DNA from 3 places in the Mesorhizobium sp. M1406 genome. Region 3 is predicted to be linked to each of the others. Evidence: predicted binding sites of a transcription regulator. Region 3 holds the regulator's gene; each other region holds the start of a gene.
The links. The regulator PhoB, encoded in region 3, activates phosphate uptake and scavenging genes when phosphate is short. The targets are predictions, from matches to a motif close to TGTCATNNANCTGTCAT.

Region 1 (7,076 bases), on a different contig from region 3:
GCGACCATGCCGGCAATAAGGGCGTCACCATCGGGCTCGAGGCACTCAATCGCTTCGAATGCTATCTCCTCAACACGATGGCTGACCTGTCGGAGCATATCGACGCCATCGACCGGCCGCATATCAAGGCGATGTACGACACCTTCCACGCCAATATCGAGGAGGCCGACCCGATCGGCGCCTACACGAAACACCGCCGGAATGTCGTGCATATCCATATTTCGGAGAATGACCGCGGCGTGCCGGGGCGCGGCCACCTTCCGTGGAAGGAAACTTTTTCCGCCATCCGCAAGAGCGGCTATGACGACTGGCTGACGATCGAGGCGTTCGGGCGCTCGCTCAAGGATTTGGCGGCGGCGACCAAGGTGTGGCGCGATTTTTCCGAGAGCCCGGAGGCGGTTTACCGAGACGGGTATAGGCATATCAGGAACGGTTGGAAACGAGCGGCCTAAGCGCTCACTTCGTCATCCTCGGGTCTGCGCCGCGTCGCTTCGCTCCTTGCTTCGCCTCAGCACTCATGGCGCCGAACCGACTATCCCTGCTCGGCCTGGATTCTGTTGTAGTCGTGGATGGTCTGGCTCAGCCGGCGGCGCAGGAAATTGGAAATGTTGTCGAAGACGAACACTACGACCAGGGTCAGCAGCACCATGTAGAAGACGTTGGCCCAGTTGGAGTTGGTGCGCATCGCTTCCCATAGCTTCAGGCCGATGCCGCCGGCTCCGATGGCGCCGATGATGGTCGCGCCGCGGGTGTTGGATTCCCACTGGTAGAGCGTCTGGCTGATGAACACCGGCACCACTTCCGGCAGCACGCCGTAGCGCTGCACCAGAAGGCCGTTGGCGCCGGTCGAGATGATGCCCTCGCGCGGCTTGTCGTCGATGTTCTCCAGCGCCTCGGAATAGGTTTTGCCGAGCGTGCCGATCTCGGTGAAGAAGATAGCCGCACTGCCCGCCAGTGGTCCCGGCCCGAAGGCACGGGTGAAGAACAGCGCCCAGATCAGCATGTCGATGGAACGCATGAAGTCGAAGAAGCGCTTGAGCACCTGGTTGACCAGCCGGCTGGGTGTGATGTTGCGGGCGGCGAAGAAGGCAAGCGGGAAGGCGACGATGCCGCCAAGCAAGGTGCCGACAAAGGCCATGACGATGGTCTGCACAAGCTTGGTCCAGACATCGCCATGCTGCCACTGAGCGTTGTTCCAGATGTTGTCGCCGGCCAGCGCCAGGTTGGAGGTGCCGGGTTTGAGTTCGGGCCCTGAGACGATCAGCGAAGCGACTTCGTCTGGCGACTTGCCGAAAAAGGGCGATCGCGTGTCGAAGATGAAATTCGCCCAGCCGAGAAAGCGCTTGCGTACCCTGACGCGATCAACGGCGACGCGGGCCTCGCCGGCAAAGCCCATGTCGGCGACGACCTCGTCCTCATGCGCCGTGATCCAGCCGGGAACCGGTCCGGAGATCAGCGGCTTGCCGGTGCCTAGCCCGACCGCAACGGTCTCACCGTTGGCAATTATCGTCGCTTGAGTCTTGTTGAAGGTGATCGACTTGGTGGTGCCGTCGATCAGGATCGTCACCGAACCATTCGGATTGGTCTTGACCCAGTCCGGATTTGGATTCGGGCCGAGCACCGAGAAGCGTGGGTATTTGGCGGTGATCTGCGGCTCATCGAGGCGGAAGATCGGCTGCACGTCGTAGCTGATCCACTGGGTCAGGAACAACGGCAGGCGCTCCCAGTGCGATTCCCGCATCACCTGCGGCAGATTGAAGAACCACAGTGCGTAGAGAAGGTAGAAAAAGATCCCGCCGAGCAACAGCAGCGGCCCGAAGCGTTTCTGGAACGGCCGCTTGAACACCTGCGGAAAGCGCTCCTCGATCGACTGGATTTCATCGGCGGTCATCGTCGTCATTCACGGACTCACAGCAAAAGCCTGCTCGCCGATTAGCTTGCGGCGCAACCAGGCGGAGAACTGGTCGACGATAAAGATCGTCGTGAACAGGAGCAGCACCAAGGCTATCGTCTTGGCGCCAAAGCCGCGCGAGATGGACAGTTTCAGTTCCTCGCCGATGCCGCCGCCGCCGACCGCGCCCATGATGGTGGAAATGCGGACGTTTATTTCAACGCGCAGCAGCGTGTAGGACATGAAGTTGGGCAGCACCTGCGGCAGACCGGCAAAGCGCACCCGCTCGAACCAGTTGGCGCCGACCGCCCTCAGGCCTTCCTCGGCGCGCATGTCGATGTTCTCGTTGATCTCGTAGAACAGCTTGCCCAGCGCGCCGATCGAATGCAGGCCGATGGCGATGATGGCGGCGATCGGGCCGATCGAGACGATGGCCGCGAACAGGCCGGCGATGACGATCTCGGGAAAGGCGCGCAGCAACTCCATGAAGCGCTTGACGATCAGCCGCAGCACCGGATGCGGCGTCAGGTTGCGCGCCGCGATGAAGGAAAACGGCACGGCAAAGACGAAGCCGATGAAGGTCGAGACCAGCGCCACGTTGAGCGTGGTCAGCATCAGCTCGAAATATTCGGGGATGTAGAAGTCGCCCCAGACATAGGCTCGGCCAAGCGGAAAGTTGAATTCCTGGGTACCGGTGTCATGCGGGGAAGCGATGTCGAACATCGCCCGCCAGACATCGTTCCAGTCCTTGGGGACGAGCCAGCTCAGGAAATCCAGCAAATGCGGCAGCCGGTCGAAGAAATGCCCGGCATTGGCCTCGTCGGCGAACCACATGGTGCCGCCGAGCGCGACAATGAGCAAGCCGACACCGATGGCGGTGTAGAGCCGGCGCAAGGACGTCTGGCGACGCCAGGCGTCGGCCATCTGGTGAGTGGTGCCGGAAGGGGCTGTCACGGAAAGGGTCATGATCGGACATGCAAGAAGGGCGGCGTTTTCTCGACGCCGCCCTTCCTGATTTTTGCCGTTAGCCGCCGATGGCTGCCTTACGAGCTTCGACGATGACGTTGTAGAAGTCTGCCTTCACTGGGACGTAGCCGGTAAAATCGCCGCCTTCGACGCCTTCGAAGCAAGCCTTGTCCTTCTTGGGCAACTGCGTGAAGAAGTCGGCGAGCTTGGCGGTCATGTCGTCGCCGAGCGCGGTGCGCACGACCAGCGGGCCGTTCGGGATCAGGCCCGAGCGCCAGACTTCGACGAAGTCGTTGGGGTCGACGGCGCCCTTGGCGACTTCCTTGTGGAAGGTGCCGGAGGTGTAGCCGTCCTTGAAGTCGCCGATGCCGGAGGAATCATCCACCGCCACGTCGACCTTGCCGTCGCGCACGGCTAGCACGTTGTTCTCGTGACCGCCGTTGAACTGGGTCGAGGCGAAGAAGGTTTCGTTCGAAGCGCCGGTGTCCTTCGGGATCTGGGTCAGCGGGATCAGATAGCCGGAGGTCGAATCCGGATCGGCGTAGCCGAGCTTCTTGCCCTTGGCCGACTTGATGTCGGTGATGCCGGAGGATTTCAGCGCCAGGCCGATCGAATAGTAGCCGGTGGCGCCGTCGGTCTGCTGGGTGGTGAGGATCGGGGTGACCGCCTTCGGATCCTTGAGAACGACGCTGGCGTAGCCGGAAGCGCCGAGTTCGGCGAAGTCGAGCGTGCCGCCGAGCAGGCCCTGGATGACGCCATCATAGTCGGCGGCGGGGAACAGCGAGACCTTTTCGAAGCCGAATTCGGTCTTCAAATGGTCGGCGAGGCACTGGTAGTTGCGCAGCCGGTCGGTTTCGTTTTCGCCGCCGAGAATGCCGACGCGAAATTCCTTCATATCGGCCGCGTGGGCCATGCTGCTCGCCATGGCGAGCACCGAAACGGCGCTGAAAACCATCTTCCTGAACATCTGATATCTCTCCTGTAGGTTCCGGCCCCGCGCCGGCAGCGTTCTTGAGTTTGACTCTGCCCTTGACGTGGGCTGGCGATCCCGACCGCTCTCTTGTTTGTCCATGATCTCCGGACAAAACGGGTTCCCGTTTGTCCGAGAAAACCGGATTCCACTTTTCGGGATCATGGACTCAATATCCCGGAAATGCGGGTTCGAGCGGTCCGGCGGATGCGGCGATCTTTCGGCTGAAGGCAACGCTGGTCGAGGTGATGGCCTCTGAGATTTCCTGGCCATTGCTGTCGGCGCCATAGACGAGGCGCACGGCCTCGCGGTTGAGCTCTTCCGGTGGGCCGTCGAAGACGACCTTGCCGGCGGCCATGCCGATGATGCGGTTGCAGTAGGTGCGGGCGGTATCCAGCGTATGCAGATTGGTGACGACGGTGATGCCCTCGCGCAAATTTATGTCCTGCAGCGAATCCATCACCACCTTGGCGTTGAGCGGGTCGAGCGACGCGATCGGCTCGTCGGCAAGGATCACCCTGGGCTGCTGCATCATGGCCCGGGCAATGGCGACGCGCTGCTGCTGCCCGCCCGACAAGGTGCCGGCGGGCTGCAGCGCGGTGCAGGCGATGTCGAGCCGCTCGAGTGCCGCGACCGCCTCGGCGCATTCGGCGCGGGAGAACATGCCGAACAGGTTGGCAATGGTCGAACGGTGGTTCAGCTTGCCGAGCAGCACATTGGTCAGCACATCGAGGCGTGGTACCAGGTTGAACTGCTGGAAGATCATGGCGCAGTCGCGCTGCCAGCGCCGCAGCGGCGAGCCGCGCAACTGGGAGACCTCGGCGCCGTCAAAAAAAATCGACCCCTGGCTGGGATCGATGAGACGGTTGATCATGCGAAGAAGGGTTGATTTGCCGGCGCCCGAACGGCCGATAATGCCAACCATCTGACCCTGCGGGATCGCGATGTTGATGTCGTTGACGGCAGTGTTCTTGCCAAATCGTCGGCTGACACCGCGGATTTCGAGCGTGGCAGAGATTGCTGGCATGGGGCAGGTTCCAGTCCGGATCATATTGATCGTCAGGCTCTCGCCTAACGCAGCCACATGAACCTGCCGTGTCGCGGTGATGTCAGTTTTGTTACGCTCCACAGGTGTGGAGTTACGGTCGGCCCAGGACCAGCAGTTCCTCGAAGTGCTCCATGTCCCTGAAGCTGCAGAAGGCCGTAGCCTTGCTTTCGATCACGGGAGCCTGCTGCTCGAAGAGCTTGAGAGAGTCATCGAACAGGTCCTCCCATGCGGCTGCCATGACGATGATGTGAAGAACTATCCTTCGTATTTTTCCAAAAACGCCTCGGCGGACATTTCCCGAAAATCCTCTAGGCAGGCACGTAGCCTGGCATGGTCCCAGTCCCACCAGGCAAGCGCCTGGTAGCGTTCGGCTGTGCGGCGGTCGAAGCGCTCTCGGATCGGCTTGGCCGGCACGCCTGCGACGATGGTGTAGGGGGCGACATCCTTCGAGACGACGGCGCCGGCGCCGACTGCGGCGCCATCGCCGACGGTGACGCCGGGCAAGATGGTCGAGCCATGGCCGAGCCAGGTGTCATGGCCGATGTTGACCCGCCTGGCGCGGCGCTGGGCGAAGAACTCGCTCTCGTGCTCGGCGTCGTCCCAATAATCCGAGGCGCGATAGGTGAAATGGTGCAGCGTCGGCCGCCAGGTCGGGTGGTTGGTGGCGTTGATGCGTACGCTTGCCGCGATGTTGGAAAACTTGCCGATCGTGGCGCACCAGACGGCGCAGTCCTGCATCATGTAGGAATAGTCGCCGAGTTCGCTCTCAGAAACCCGGCTGCGGTCGGCGATCTCGGTCCAGCGGCCGAGGGTCGAGTTCTGCACGTCCGCCGTCGGGTGGACCAGCGGCGCTTCCGAGAGCTTCTTGGTCATGCGGCGATTTTTCCGGGAGCGAAAGCGGTGACGTCGATGATGCGGTCGGCAACCGCCTCGCGCACGTCGTGGTCATGGAAGATGCCGAGCAGGGCGACACCCGCCGCCTTCTTGGCGGCGATGAGTTCGATCACCACGTCGCGGTTCCTGGCATCGAGCGAAGCGGTCGGTTCGTCGAGCAGCAGGATCGGGTGCTCGGTGATGAAGCCGCGTGCGATGTTGACGCGCTGCTGCTCGCCGCCGGAGAAGGTCGCAGGCGGCAATGCCCAGAGTTTCTCCGGCAGGTTGAGCTGCGCCAGCAAAGCGCGTGCCTTGCCGCGGGCAATCTCGCGGTCCTCGCCACGCTCGACCAGCGGTTCGGCGACGACATCGAGCGCCGAGACCCGCGGCACGGTGCGCAGGAACTGACTGACATAGCCGATCGTTTGCCGGCGTATGGCAAGCACAGTGCGCGGGCTGGCGGTGGCAAGGTCGATCAGCCCGTCATCATGGCTGACGATGATCTGGCCTTCGTCAACGGCATAGTTGCCGTAGAGCATCTTCAGGATCGAGCTCTTGCCGGCGCCGGACGGGCCGCCGAGCACGGTGCATTCGCCGGCCCTGATCGAGAACGAGACACCGGCGACGACGGGCAGTTTGATGCCGTCGCGCAGATGCATGGTGAAGCTCTTGGCGACGTCTGAGACAACAAGCGGCGTTGGCATGATTTACACCTGCAAGATCGAGGAAACGAGCAACTGGGTGTAGGGCGCGCGCGGATCGTCGAGCACGCGGTCGGTGAGACCGCTTTCGACGACGCGGCCGTCCTTCATCACCATCATGCGCTGCGACAGGAGCCGTGCCACCGCGAGGTCGTGGGTGACGACGATGGCCGCCAGACCAAGATCGGTGACCAGACCGCGCAGCAGGTCGAGCAGGCGCGCCTGGACCGAGACGTCGAGGCCGCCTGTCGGCTCATCCATGAACACCAGCCGTGGCCCGGTGACGAGATTGCGGGCGATCTGCAGGCGCTGGCGCATGCCGCCGGAAAAGGCGCGCGGCTCGTCGTCGATGCGGTCCTCGTCGATCTCTACACGCGACAGCCAGTCGACGGCGGTGGCGCGGATCTTGCCATAGTGACGGTCGCCGACCGCCATCAGCCGCTCGCCGACATTGGCGCCCGCCGACACCGTCATGCGCAGGCCGTCGGCGGGGTTCTGGTGGACGAAACCCCAGTCGGTGCGCATCAGGAAGCGGCGCTCGGCCTCGCTCATGCGATAGAGCTCGCGGAACTGGCCATCACGCATGCGGTAGCTGGCGGTGCCGGAGCTCGGCAGCAGCCGTGTCGA
Region 2 (7,076 bases), on a different contig from region 3:
TCGCTATTCGCTATTCGCTATTCGCTATTCGCTATTCGCTATTCGCTATTCGCTCAGCGACTCCGCCGCCGCTCCGATGCCGGCTGGAACGCCACGCGGGCGTGGTACTTGCAGTAGGGGCCGGTTTCGGCGGCGTCGTTGCCGCAGAAATGGAAGTCCTCCGAAAGCGGATCGCCGTTCGGCCATTTGCAGGTACGCTCGGTCAGCTCGACGAGTTGCAGATGCCGCGAGATCGGCAGCACGACATTCTCGACCGGGCGGATGTAGTGGCGTGCCACCGGTTCGGCGTCGAACTGCGTCTGCAAGGCAGTCGCGCCGATCGATGTCGTGACATGGCGTGTGGCGGTAGCGGCGCGCGATACCGATTTCTGAACGGTCGATCCTTGCGCCGCCTTCTTCTGGCGTGCCGGCGTGGCGGTCGAGCGCCCGCGGCCCGACAGTTTCAGCCGGTGCACCTTGCCGATGACCGCATTGCGGCTGACCCCCCCAAGCTGCGCAGCAATCTGGCTTGCGCTCAGACCCTCCGACCACAGTTTCCTGAGAAGTTCTACCCGCTCGTCAGTCCAGTTCATGAGACCGCGCTCCTGCTAAGCGTGCGGCAATCGGAATCCATTCCCAACCCGGCAATATTTGCCGGGGCAGACACCACATATATCTGGTGATTAGGTCCGCCGCACGAAATCTAGTTATTTCTCGTCTACAACTACTCTATGCGCTGACTCGGTGACAAGAGTCCCAAGTGCAACACGAATCGGTTTTTTCGGTTTTCCCCAACTTGCCCGGTCGCTTATGAGCCGGCGTCTCGTCAGAGGGCTTGCCGCGCGGCACTACGCGACGTTTTCGTTGACTTCATGGCCGAAAAACACGATAAGCCGCAAAGGCCGCCGCTTTGGCGGCTTTTTTGATTTTCCGGTACCGGAGACGCATATAATGAGCGGTTCGGCGCTTTACGAGACCTTTGCTCGCGCACCCCTGGCCTTCGACCACGGGGAAGGCACCTGGCTGGTTACCGACAAAGGCGAGCGATATCTCGATTTCGCCGGCGGCATCGCCGTCAATTCGCTGGGCCACAGCCATCCGCATCTGGTGGCCGCACTCACCGAGCAGGCCGCCAAGCTCTGGCATGTCTCCAATCTCTATGAGATTCCGGGGCAGAGCCGGCTCGGCGAGCGGCTGGTGGACGCCACTTTCGCCGACAAGGTGTTCTTCACCAATTCCGGCGCCGAGGCGCTGGAATGCGCGATCAAGACGGCGCGGCGCTACCAGTTCGTCAACGGACATCCCGAGCGCTTCCGCGTCATCACCTTCGAAGGCGCCTTCCATGGCCGCACGCTGGCGACCATCGCGGCTGGCGGCCAGCACAAATATCTCGAAGGCTTCGGCCCCAAGGTCGAAGGTTTCGATCAGGTCGGTTTCGACGACATCGACGCCGCCGAAAAGGCGACCACGCCGGAGACGGCCGCCATCCTGATCGAGCCGGTGCAGGGCGAGGGCGGTATCCGTCCGGTGCCGACGCAATCGCTGAAGCGGCTCAGGCAATTGTGCGAACAGCACGGCCTGCTGTTGATCTTCGACGAGGTCCAGTGCGGCATCGGCCGCACCGGCAAGCTGTTCGCGCATGAATGGTCAGGGGTTACGCCAGACATCATGGCGATCGCCAAGGGCATTGGCGGCGGCTTCCCGATGGGCGCCTGCCTTGCCACGGACGAAGCGGCCGTCGGCATGACCGCGGGCGTGCATGGCACCACGTTCGGCGGTAACCCGCTGGCCATGGCTGTCGGCAACGCCGTGCTAGATGTCGTGCTGGAAGACGGCTTCCTCGAAGACGTCCAGCGCAAGGCGCTGCTGATGAAGCAGGGTCTCGCGTCGGTCGCCGACGAGTTTCCCGAGGTCATCGAGGACATCAGGGGCACCGGGCTGATGCTGGGCCTCAAATGCGCCATGCCCAACACCAAGGTGAACATGGCATTGCGCGACCAGCACCTGCTGGCGGTTCCGGCCGGCGACAATGTCATTCGCCTGTTGCCGCCGCTCACCGTCACCGACGCCGAGATCCACGACGCGCTCAACCGCATCCGCGCCGGCGCCAAGGGCCTGGCGGAGGCGATCGCCTCCGCCGCCGCGAAGTAATCCCGGAACCATTGCTGATGTCAGTTCGCCATTTCACCGATCTTTCCGCCGTTTCCGAAGGCGATCTGCGTCTTATGCTGGACGATGCGGTGGTGCGAAAGGCCCGCCTCAAGGCTGGCGAGCGCAGCAAGCCGCTCGAAGGCAAGGTGCTGGCGATGATCTTCGACAAGCCGTCGACCCGCACGCGTGTGTCCTTCGACGTCGGTATGCGCCAGCTTGGCGGCGAGACCATCATGCTGACCGGCACCGAGATGCAGCTCGGCCGTTCCGAGACCATCGCCGACACCGCCAAGGTGTTGTCGCGTTATGTCGACGCGATCATGATCCGCACCACCTCGCATGAGCGGCTGCTGGAGCTGACCGAGAATGCCACCGTGCCGGTGATCAACGGACTGACCGACGACACCCATCCCTGCCAGCTTATGGCCGATATCATGACCTTCGAGGAGCATCGCGGTCCGGTCGCCGGCAAGACCATCGCCTGGACCGGCGACGGCAACAACGTGCTGCATTCGCTGCTTGAGGCCTCTGCGCGCTTCCGCTTCAACCTCAACATCGCCGTCCCCGAGGGCAGTGAGCCGGCGCAGAAGCATATCGACTGGTCGCAGTCGCATGGCGGCAAGCTGCATTTCACCCGCTCGCCCGAGGAAGCCGTCGATCAGGCCGACTGCATCGTCACCGATTGCTGGGTGTCGATGGGCCAGGAGCATCGTGCCCGCGGCCACAACGTGTTCTCGCCCTACCAGGTCAATGCCAAGCTGATGGCGAAGGCCAAGCCGGACGCGCTGTTCATGCACTGCCTGCCGGCGCATCGCGGCGAGGAAGTGACCGACGAGGTCATCGACGGGCCGCATTCGGTGGTCTTCGACGAGGCAGAGAACCGGCTTCATGCGCAGAAGGCCGTGCTCGCCTGGTGCCTCGGCGCTTGATCTCTGTGAGCTTGATCTCCGGGGGTGTGATGCCTATTTGCGCCACATCACGCAAATCAAGCGCGTTTCGACGCATGCTCCCGAGAGGGCGGCATGGCCGCGCCCCGGAGCTTTGTTATGTTGGAAACCTATCGAGTGACTGAACATCACCCCAAACTCGGCGAATTCGGCTACGCCGGCGACGATCACGTCGTGCCCTTCGAGGTAGGCCCGCTCGACGTGCGCGGCCGCACCGTCCAGCTCGGGCCGATGCTCGATGCCATCCTTGGCCGCCACGATTATCCCGAGCCGGTCGCCCGGCTGCTGGCGGAGGCCTGTGTGCTGACGGTGCTGCTCGGCACCTCGCTCAAGTTCGAGGGCAAGTTCATCCTTCAGACCCGCACCGACGGGCCTGTCGACATGCTGGTCGCGGATTTTTCCACGCCCTCGGCGCTGCGCGCCTATGCGCGTTTCGATGCCGACCGACTGGAAGCGCTGGTCGCGGCGGGCGAAACGTCCCAGCAGACCCTGCTCGGCACCGGCGTGCTGGCGCTGACCATCGACCAGGGCGCTCACACGCAGCGCTATCAGGGTATCGTCCAGCTCGATGGCGAGACGCTGGAAGATGCGGCACGCACCTATTTCCGTCAGTCGGAGCAGATTCCGACCGATCTCAGGCTGTCGGTGGCCAAGCTCTTGACGCCCGGCCCGGGCGGCGCCCGCGAGCAGTGGCGCGCCGGTGGCATCCTGGCGCAGTTCCTGCCGCAGTCGCCCGAGCGCATGCGCGTGCCGGACCTGCCGGGCGGCGATGGCGATCCGCGCGAGGAGATCCACGATCCCGACGACAATTCCTGGCTGGAGTTGCTGGCGCTGCTCGGCACCATCGAGCCGACCGAACTGATCGACCCGACGATCGGCGCCGAGCGGCTGCTCTACAGGCTGTTCCACGAGCATGGCGTGCGCGTCTTCGGCGGCGTTCCGGTCGCCGACCAGTGCTCGTGCTCCCGGGACAAGATCCGCGGCATCCTCGAGGGCTTTTCCGCCCAGGAGATCAAGGACAGCACCGAGGACGGCGGCATTCACGTCGCCTGCGAATTCTGCTCGAAGCAATATGACTTCGACCCGGCGGAGTTTGCGGCGCAGTAGAGTGTCCCTTCCTTCTCCCTGTTTACGGGGAGAAGGTGCCCGAAGGGCGGATGAGGGGCAGCGCGAACTTCGGCGAATGGCCGCGCCGTCCACTCGGATGCCTTGTGCGTGGAAGACAATCTCATCAGCCCGGCGGCGCCCCTCTGCCGGGCATTTCTCCCCGTACAGAGACGGGGAGAAAGACGCTAATTCACCGTCCGCCGCTTCCCCGGCAGGTCGAGTGAAAATGCGGGGATGGCGATGTCGAACGTCTCGCCCCGCTGGTTGCGCATCGTGTAGTGCCCGACCATGATGCCGGAGGGTGTCGAGAGCGGGCAACCGGACGTGTACTGGTAGCTGTCGCCGGGATTGAGTTCGGGTTGGTCGCCGACGACGCCAGGGCCGCGTACCTCTTCGACCCTGCCGGTGCCATCGGTGATGTGCCAATAGCGCGACAACAGCTGGACGGAATCGTCCGACTGATTGTCGATCGTTATCTGATAGCCCCAGACATAGCGGTTCTCGGACGGATCCGAGCGGTCCTCCAGATAGAACGGCCTGACCTGCACTTCGATGTTGCGCGTGACGGCGCTGTACATAAGCAGCTCCAAAACAATCCAGTATCTTTCGGCGCTCCTTGCAGGCTGGTCAACGGTGCGCGTCCTTTCATTGCCTACCGAACGGCAGGTGCCGGCAAAGAATGTCATTTAAGTGACACACGACAATGATGGTGTGCGCCGACCAGTGCCGCGCGACTCGGGCGCTCTGTCGAACTGTTGAAATCGGTCGTCATGCCAGCCAGATTGTTCTGGCGGACCGGTTTTCTGGAGTGACCGGATCTCGATGGAACTCACTCTCATAGCCGCAACGCTTTCAATTGCTCTTATCCTCTCAAATCTCGCCAGCATCGTGCTTGCCGCTTCGCGTCTGAAACGGCGCCGCATTATCGCGCCGCCGACCGGCAAGCCGCGGCCGGTGTCGATCATCGTGCCGTCGCGTGGCATTGAACCGTTCACGCACGAGACGCTGGAGCGCGCCTTCTCGCTTGATTGGCCGCGCTACGAGCTGATCTTCTGCGTCGCCCACGCCGACGATCCGGTAGTCAAACCGATAAACAGGGCGATTGCCCGGTTTCCCAAGGTGCCGGCCCGGCTGATGATCGGCGACGACCGCTTCAGCGCCAATCCGAAACTCAACAATTGCGTCAAGGGTTGGGAAGCGGCGCGGCACGACTGGGTCGTCCTGGCCGATTCCAACGTGTTGATGCCGAGAGACTACATCCAGCACCTGATGGCTGCATGGCGGCCCGACACCGGCCTTGTCTGCTCGACGCCGATCGGCTCGCGGCCGGCCGGCTTCTGGGCTGAAGTCGAATGCGCTTTCCTCAACACGCTCCAGGCGCGCTGGCAATATGCCGGCGAGGCGCTTGGCCTTGGCTTTGCCCAGGGCAAGAGCATGCTCTGGAACAAGCCGATGCTCGACGCCAATGGCGGCATCCGCGCGTTGGCCGCCGAGATCGCCGAGGACGCCGCCGCGACCAAGCTGGTCAACGGCCTCGGCCTGCGCGTCAATCTCGTCGCCGCGCCCTTCGAACAGCCGCTTGGCCGGCGCACGTTCGACGAGATCTGGTCACGTCAGGCCCGTTGGGCGCGCCTGCGCCGCGTCACCTTCCCGCTGTTCTTCGCACCCGAAATCCTGACTGGCGCGGCGGTGCCGCTGGTGCTGGCGCTGATTGCGGCGGCAAGCGCCGGCTTCAGCCTCTGGGCAACCGCCATTGCCGTGGCGGCCTTCTACCTTCCCGAGTGCGCCCTGGCCTGGTCCAAGGGCTGGTACCTGTCGCCACGCATGGTTGCCGCGATCATGGCGCGCGACCTGATCCTGCCGGCGATGTGGGCACGCGGCTGGCTCGGCGGTGCCGTCGACTGGCGCGGCAACGCGATGACCATCGGGACCAAGGCGGCCGAGCTGGAAGAGACGCCGTCCGGCGCCTGAAAGCCAAAGCCCTCTTACGAGGCCTTCAGCGCCTGTTCGATATCCTCAAGCAGATCGTCGGTGTCTTCCAGGCCGACGGACAGTCTGAGCGTGCCCGGCCCGATGCCGAGCTCGGCACGCGCTTCGTCGCTCAGGTTCTTGTGCGTCGTCGTCGCCGGATGGGTGATCAGGCTCTTGGCGTCGCCGAGATTGTTGGAGATCAGCACGATGTCGAGCGCGTTCTGCAAGGCGAAGGCCGCCTGCTTGCCGCCCTTGACGTCGAGGCAGATCAGCGTCGAGCCGCCCGACATCTGCTTCTTGACGATATCGGCCTGCGGGTGGTCGGCGCGGCCGGGATAGATGACGCGGGCAATTTCCGGCCGCTCGGCGAGGAAATCCGCGATCTTGCCGGCGCTTTCCGTCTGCTGGCGCACGCGCAGCGGCAGCGTTTCCAGCCCCTTCAGCAGCGTCCAGGCGTTGAAGGGCGACAGGCTGGGCCCGGTGTGGCGGAAATAATCGTGAAGGTTCTCGTCGATCCACTTCTTGTCCGACAGGATGACGCCGCCGAGACAGCGCCCCTGGCCGTCGATGTGCTTGGTCGCCGAATAGACGACGATGTGGGCGCCGAGTTGCAGCGGCTTCTGCTGCAAGGGCGTGGCGAAGACATTGTCGACGATCAGCCTGGCGCCGATCGAATTGGCGAGCGAGGCAACCGCGGCGATGTCGACCACTTCCAGCGTCGGGTTGGTCGGGCTTTCCAGGAAGAACAGCTTGGTGTTCGGCTTGACCGCCTTTTCCCAATTGGCGATGTCGGTGCCGTCGACCAGCGTCGCCTCGATGCCATATCTTGGCGCCAGCGTCTCGACCACCCAGCGGCAGGAGCCGAACAGCGCGCGCGCCGCCACGATATGGTCGCCGGCCTTGGCGCTGCACAGCAGCGCT
Region 3 (7,076 bases):
GCATTGTCACCGGCATATTGCTGTCGATCGCCCGTATCTCCGGCGAGACGGCACCACTGCTCTTCACGGCGCTCAACAACCAGTTCTGGTCGAGCAATCTCAACGCGCCGATGGCCAGCCTGCCTGTCACCATCTTCCAATTCGCTCTCAGCCCTTACGAGGAATGGCAGCAACTGGCCTGGACCGGCGCACTTATCATCACATTGACGGTTCTCGCGCTCAGCATCGTTGCGCGCAGCCTGACCGGACGCAGAGAGGACAAATGAGCCAGATGTTGTCTCCAGACATGACGATCGCCGCCGAGGCCACCGCCAAGGCCAAGATCGAGGTCAAGAACCTCAATTTCTACTACGGCCAATCGAAGGCGCTGAAGGACATCACGCTGTCCTTGCCGGAGCGCAGCGTCACCGCCTTCATCGGGCCTTCGGGCTGCGGGAAGTCGACGCTGCTGCGCGTCTTCAACCGCATCTATGAGCTTTATCCCAGGCAGACGGCCGAAGGTCAGGTGCTGCTCGACGGCCAGAACGTTCTTGACCGCTCGCAGGACCTCAACCTGCTGCGCACCAAGATCGGCATGGTGTTCCAGAAGCCGACGCCATTTCCGATGTCGATCTATGAAAACATCGCTTTCGGCATCAGGCTCTACGAGAAGCTGAGCAAATCCGAGATGGACGGCCGCGTCGAGCAGGCGCTGAAGCGCGCGGCACTCTGGACCGAGGTCAAGGACAAGCTCGACGCCAGCGGCCTCAGCCTCTCAGGCGGCCAGCAGCAGCGACTCTGCATCGCCCGTACCGTGGCGGTGAAGCCGGAAGTCATCCTGCTCGACGAGCCCGCCTCGGCGCTCGATCCGCTGTCGACCGCCAAGATCGAGGAGCTGATCGACGAGTTGCAAGCCGACTACACGATCGTCATCGTCACCCACAACATGCAGCAGGCGGCGCGCGTGTCGAAGCAGACGGCCTTCATGTATCTGGGCGAGCTGGTCGAGTTCGACCGCACCGAGAAGATCTTCACGTCGCCCCGCGAGAAGCGCACGCAGGACTACATCACCGGCCGCTTCGGCTGAGCTCAGGCATACGAGGAACAGGATCATGAGCGAACACACAGTCGCTTCTTTCGACGAGGATCTCGGTCAGATCAGCAAACTGATCAGCGACATGGGCGATCTCGCCAGCTCGATGGTCGGCGGTGCGACCAAGGCGCTGTTGAATTCCGACAACGCCTTGGCACAGCGCGTCGTCTCTGACGACGCGATCATGGACGCGCGCCAGCGGGAGCTCGACGACCGCGCCATCACGCTGATCGCCAAGCGGCAGCCGATGGCCGACGATCTGCGCCATGTCGTCGGTTCGATCCGCATGGCCGGCGATCTCGAACGCATCGGCGACCTTGCCAAGAACATCGCCAAGCGCGTCGGCACTGTCGGCCTCAGCGTTACGCCGCGCGACCTTTCGCACTCGATCGATGGAATGGCACAGCTGGTGCTGATCCAGGTGCAGGGCGTCATCGAGGAATATGCGGCGCGTGACGCCGCCGCGCTGGCGAAACTGCGTGCCGACGACGAACGCATCGACGTCAAATACACCTCCGTGTTCCGCGAACTTCTCACCTATATGATGGAAGACCCGCGCAACATCACCGCGTGCACGCATCTTTTGTTCTGCGCCAAGAATCTCGAGCGCATCGGCGACCACGTCACCAACATCGCGGAAAATGCCTATTATGTTTTGACCGGCACGCAGCTGCCGGCCAATCGTCCGAAGCAGGACGAGACGACAATGTCCGCGCCGGCGGCATGACGATAGGGGTGACCAGCCGATGATCGCGCCACGCATCATGGTGGTGGAGGACGAGGAGCCGCTAGGCGTGCTGCTCCGTTATAATCTGGAGTCCGAGGGCTATCAGGTCGAGGTGGTGACGCGCGGCGACGAGGCCGAGATCCGGCTGCAGGAGAACGTTCCCGACCTTCTGGTGCTCGACTGGATGGTGCCGGCGGTTTCCGGCATCGAACTCTGCCGGCGCCTGCGAATGCGCCCCGAGACCGAGCGGCTGCCGATCATCATGCTGACCGCGCGCGGCGAGGAGAGCGACCGCGTGCGCGGCCTCTCGACCGGCGCCGACGACTATCTGGTCAAGCCTTTCTCGACGCCGGAGTTCATGGCCAGGGTCAAGGCGCTGCTGCGCCGTGCCAAGCCGGAAGTGCTGTCCAGCGTGCTGAAGGTCGGCGACATCGTGCTCGATCGAGAATCGCACCGGGTCTATCGCAAGAAGAGCGAGATCCGGCTCGGGCCGACAGAATTCCGCCTGCTCGAATTCATGATGCGCCATCCCGGCCGCGTGTTCTCGCGCAGCCAGCTGCTCGACAATGTCTGGGGCGAGACGATCTACATCGACGAACGCACGGTGGACGTGCATGTCGGCCGGCTGCGCAAGGCGGTCAACAACGGCCGCATGCCCGACGTCATCCGCACCATTCGAGGTGCAGGCTACGCGATCAGGGAAGATTAATTCCCATCCCATCCCGATAAATCGGAACCCAGGTTCAAGCTCGGTCAGCAGGCGGTCGCCAACGGCCGCGAAGGGTGGAATGTTGCATTCGTCTCATCGGTGGAGAACGAGCATGTGGCGCACAGGAGCGGTCATCCCATCAGTTTTCGAATGACCGCATTTGGGCCAAGGCGACAGGCGGCTTCTGGCATCCAAAAAGCGATGGCGGACATTCAAGCAGGCGGGATTGAAATCTTTAACCGACCCTTCGCGGTCGTTGCCCGGTCGCAGCGAAACGTCCGCAGCGGAGTGAGCCATGCTGGAATTGATTGTGCGTGGCTAACTGGTCGGTCCCCTCACAACTCGATTGCTCTGCGATCTCTCAAACTGCTGTTGTGTCCGGCTGGCCGCGGGAAGAACGGTTCGCGATTAGTCGGTCATAATCGCCATTTTGCCCGTAAAACTCTGCCCTCCAAATCGTGCTCCTTCTAGCGAGGATTGAACTAATGCATTTATCTATATCCGTCAAAGCACGCGACTTTCACATAAATATAGAATTTTATTAAAATTACATTTTTGACGGAGGACGGATTCCTTCTCTTTATTCAGTGTATGTGCGCCGAATGGTCAATATTATCTCGGATCGGATGACGATTCCCTGGAACTATTTCATCCGTTGCAACGTTGCTTGGGAAGCAGTCGCTGGGACTCGTATCGAATGATTTCACCAGGTCGGATACCATGAGGAAGGATTTCTGATGAGCACCGTCGTAAACGCCAAAGGCATCCCTCTTCCCTACACCGGCGCTTCCACTCATTGGTTCTCGGCCACTGGGTCTGGACCGGAACTGCATGGCACCTCCGGCAACGACTCCTTCTGGGGAGACACCGGCGTCAAGGTCACGATCTACGGTGGCGCCGGCGACGACTACTATCACCTCTATTCCACCAACAATAAGGTGGTCGAGGATCCTGGGGCAGGAATCGACACGATCGACACATGGATGAGCTACAAGCTCCCCGACAATTTCGAGAACCTCGTCGTTACCGGCGCCAATCGATATGCGTTCGGAAATGCGTTGGACAACATCATCAAGGGCGGGTCGGGTCATCAGACGCTGGATGGCGGCAAGGGCGACGATGTCCTGATCGGCGGAGACGGCGCCGACACTTTCGCCATCTCTAAAGGAAATGGAAGTGATCTTATCTTCGATTTCGGTGCGACCGATACGGTCCGCCTTAACGGCTATGACTTCACTTCGTTCGATGCCGTCCGTTCACAGATGGTTCAGGTGGAATCGAACGTGATGCTGAACCTCGGATCCGACGAGATCCTGGTGTTCAAGAATACGACCATCGACAAGTTGCAGCCCACCCAGTTCGAGCTGCCGATAGACAAGTCCGGAATGACGCTGTCCTTCTCCGACGAATTTAACACGCTGAGCCTTCGGAACGGACAGGACGGCACCTGGAATTCCAATTTCTGGTGGGGAGCGCCGAACGGCAGCACATTGAGCAGCAATGGCGAGTTGCAATGGTATGTCGACGCCAATTATGGCCCGACGAGTTCCGTCCACCCGTTCAGCGTTGAAAACGGCGTCCTCACCATCACCGCGGCGCAGGCGCCGGAGGACATCAAGCCTCTGATCAACAATTACGAATACACCTCGGGGATCCTGACGACGCACGACACCTTCGCGCAAGCCTATGGCTATTTCGAAATGCGGGCGGACCTGCCCGAAACAGCCGGAGCATGGCCGGCCTTCTGGCTGCTTCCGGAAGACGGATCGTGGCCGCCGGAGCTGGACGTTGTCGAAACGCGCGGCCAGGACCTGAACACGCTCTACATGACGGCGCATACCAATGAGACGGGAGCGCACACGAAGGTTTCGTCCACGGTGAACGTTGCGGACACCGACGGTTTCCACACCTATGGCCTGCTCTGGACGAAGGATGAGCTTGTCTGGACCTACGATGGTGTAAAGGTCGCCCAAGCGGCAACGCCGTCCGACATGCACGACCCCATGTACATATTGGCAAATCTCGCGGTGGGCGGCATTGCCGGCCAGCCTCCTGACCATCTGGCGACGCCGGCGGAGATGAAAATCGACTACATCCGCGCCTATACGCTGGACGACCTGCAGCACCACCCCTTGGACATCGCGGCCGACCATTCGGTCTAAGCGACGCCCTCACGTTGGGGCCATGAGCCGTTGGGAGCGCGGGAATGATTGCACAGTCTGGTCTGCGGGCAGTCTTGAGGCGCGCCATCGTAGATGTCGGTGTTTTCTCGTTCCTCATCAACATCCTGCTATTGGTGATCCCCCTCTATCTCTTGCAGGTCTATGACCGCGTCCTGCCGTCCTCCAGCGTCGAGACGCTTTTCTACCTCTCTGCTATCGCGGTTCTCGCGCTCGCCTTTCTCGGTCTCCTCGATACGGTCCGCTCCGTTTACACACAGCGCGTTGCAGCCACGGTCGACAACAGATTGGGCGCGAGGACATTCGCCGTCTCGCTTGAGGCTAAGTACGCCGGCGGCGCAGCTCTGTCTCCACTGCGCGACCTTGCCTCGGTATGCGCCTTCATCAGGTCACGCGGCGCGGCGGTCTTGTTCGACCTGCCGTTCGCTCCGTTCTTCCTCGCCCTGCTGTACCTCATCCATCCTTTTCTGTTTTGGCTTACGCTGACAGGAGTTGCGCTGTTGCTTGCGCTGGTCGTGGCAAATCAGCTTGCCGTCGGCAGGAACGACGCTTTGTCCGCGGAACGTTCGGCTGTCGCCAGCCTGTCGGAGCAGGCCTTTGCCCGCAGCGCGGAGACGCTGCTCGCCATGGGCATGGTCCAAAACGCCGCGCGCGTCTGGGGTAGGCACGTGGCGGAGGCGCTAATTCTTCATGACCGTTCGTCCATGGCCAACGCGATTTTCAGCGGAACGTCGCGAGCCGTACGCATGATGCTTCAGCTGGCGATACTGGGTGTCGGAGCATGGCTCGTGCTGCAAGGGAAGATGACGGCCGGGATGATCTTCGCGTCTTCCCTGGTGTCGTCCCGCGCGCTGCAGCCGCTCGACCAACTGATCGGTTCATGGCGCCAGATCGTCGACGCCAGACGATCGTGGAAGCGGTTGGACAAGGCGCTTTCCGCCCATCCGGCACAAACGCAAAAACTGACATTGCCGGATCCGTCGGGCGAAATCGTCGTGCAGGACCTGATCTTTGTCGCGCCGAACGCCACGCCCGGCACCGAACCCATCATCAAGAGACTGAACTTCCACATCGGCGCCGGCGAAGCGGTTGCGATAATAGGTCCAAGCGGAGCCGGCAAGTCCACCCTGGCAAGATTGCTTGTCGGTGCGATCCAAGCGACCAGCGGCTGCATCAGGATCAACGGCGCCGACCTCAGAACCTGGAACGAGAAGCAGCTTGGCCGTCATATCGGATACCTCGCTCAGGAGGTGGAACTCTTTCCCGGATCGATCGCGGAAAATGTCGCCCGCTTTGAACCCGATGCAAGTGACACCTCGATCGTCGAAGCGGCAAAGAATGCCCAGGCGCATGAGCTGATATTGGAGCAGCGAGACGGCTATCAGACCAAAATAGGTCCGTCGGACAGAACACTGTCGGGCGGCGTACGCCAAAGGATCGGGCTGGCGCGCGCCTTCTACGGCAATCCGCGTATTCTGGTTCTAGACGAGCCCAGTTCCCATCTCGACGGCAGCGGCGAAGCCGCGCTCGAAGAAGTGCTTGCCGCCGCGAAAGCGGCGGGCGTTACGACAATCCTGATAACGCACCGCCCTTCGATCGCCGCGGCCTGCGACCGCGTGATGCTTCTGCGCGGTGGAGTGATCGAAGCCTTCGGTCCAAGCGGCGACGTATTGCGGCGGTCGATTGCCGGTAACGGCCTTCCCCCACAGCGCGACACGGTGGTGACAGGGTCTTTTGCCACGACGATCCGCAGCACCCCTCATAGCGTCCGCTTTGGATCCTAGAAGATGGCAGCACAGAGTCTTGTCTGGGAAGGCAAAGCACGCACCGACATCCGGCGGGTGGCATTCGCCGGATACGCGGCAATAGCAATATTGGTGGGTTGCCTTGGCTATTGGGCGGTCAGTGCACCGTTGTCCGGAGCGGTGATCACGCAAGGCACGATCTCGGCGACGGGCGGCAACATTCTCATTCAGCATCCCGAAGGCGGCATCATCCAGGAATTGCTGGTTCATGAAGGTGATCGCGTGCAACAGGCCCAGGATCTGATCATACTGGATCGAACAGCCGCGCAAGCCGAGCTCAACCGACTGGCGAGACAGTCTGTCGCGCTCAAGGCCAGCGCCTCGCGGCTGGAGGCGGAGCGCGACGGACTGGACCGGCTTGCGCCAATCGCGGAGGCTGCGCCACCACCGTTCCAGCACGATTTCGAGACTCTGGTTCAAGAACAGCAGAAGGAATTCAACGCCAGGCTCGCCCGGTTTCGATCGGAACAATCGATCCTCAGGCAACGGGTTGCCATGCATCGCCAGTCGGTCGTGGGATTGCAGGCCCAGAAACAGGCCATTCAGCAACAGGCCGAAGTCGTGAAGAAAGAACTCGGCATCA

Region 1: the regulator PhoB is predicted to act here: its motif matches at 4,934-4,950, upstream of phnC (phosphonate ABC transporter ATP-binding protein).
Region 2: the regulator PhoB is predicted to act here: its motif matches at 4,865-4,881, upstream of NKH03_RS06325 (ceramide glucosyltransferase).

What each region holds. Positions count from the first base shown of each region.
Region 1 covers NZ_JAMYKW010000016.1:1,745-8,820, forward strand. Annotated here, with positions in the region: gene NKH03_RS15675 (sugar phosphate isomerase/epimerase family protein) at 1-452, shown strand, start outside; gene phnE (phosphonate ABC transporter, permease protein PhnE) at 533-1,900, opposite strand; gene phnE (phosphonate ABC transporter, permease protein PhnE) at 1,901-2,857, opposite strand; gene phnD (phosphonate ABC transporter substrate-binding protein) at 2,916-3,824, opposite strand; gene phnC (phosphonate ABC transporter ATP-binding protein) at 3,997-4,854, opposite strand; gene NKH03_RS15700 (DapH/DapD/GlmU-related protein) at 5,131-5,748, opposite strand; gene phnL (phosphonate C-P lyase system protein PhnL) at 5,745-6,452, opposite strand; gene phnK (phosphonate C-P lyase system protein PhnK) at 6,456-7,076, opposite strand, start outside.
Region 2 covers NZ_JAMYKW010000004.1:225,798-232,873, forward strand. Annotated here, with positions in the region: gene NKH03_RS06300 (GcrA family cell cycle regulator) at 54-572, opposite strand; gene NKH03_RS06305 (aspartate aminotransferase family protein) at 931-2,130, shown strand; gene argF (ornithine carbamoyltransferase) at 2,148-3,059, shown strand; gene NKH03_RS06315 (Hsp33 family molecular chaperone) at 3,153-4,184, shown strand; gene apaG (Co2+/Mg2+ efflux facilitator ApaG/CorD) at 4,370-4,762, opposite strand; gene NKH03_RS06325 (ceramide glucosyltransferase) at 5,007-6,155, shown strand; gene NKH03_RS06330 (O-succinylhomoserine sulfhydrylase) at 6,170-7,076, opposite strand, start outside.
Region 3 covers NZ_JAMYKW010000001.1:272,249-279,324, forward strand. Annotated here, with positions in the region: gene pstA (phosphate ABC transporter permease PstA) at 1-266, shown strand, start outside; gene pstB (phosphate ABC transporter ATP-binding protein PstB) at 263-1,066, shown strand; gene phoU (phosphate signaling complex protein PhoU) at 1,092-1,799, shown strand; gene phoB (phosphate regulon transcriptional regulator PhoB) at 1,819-2,508, shown strand; gene eglC (endo-1,3-1,4-beta-glycanase EglC) at 3,246-4,670, shown strand; gene NKH03_RS01410 (type I secretion system permease/ATPase) at 4,715-6,472, shown strand; gene NKH03_RS01415 (HlyD family type I secretion periplasmic adaptor subunit) at 6,476-7,076, shown strand, end outside.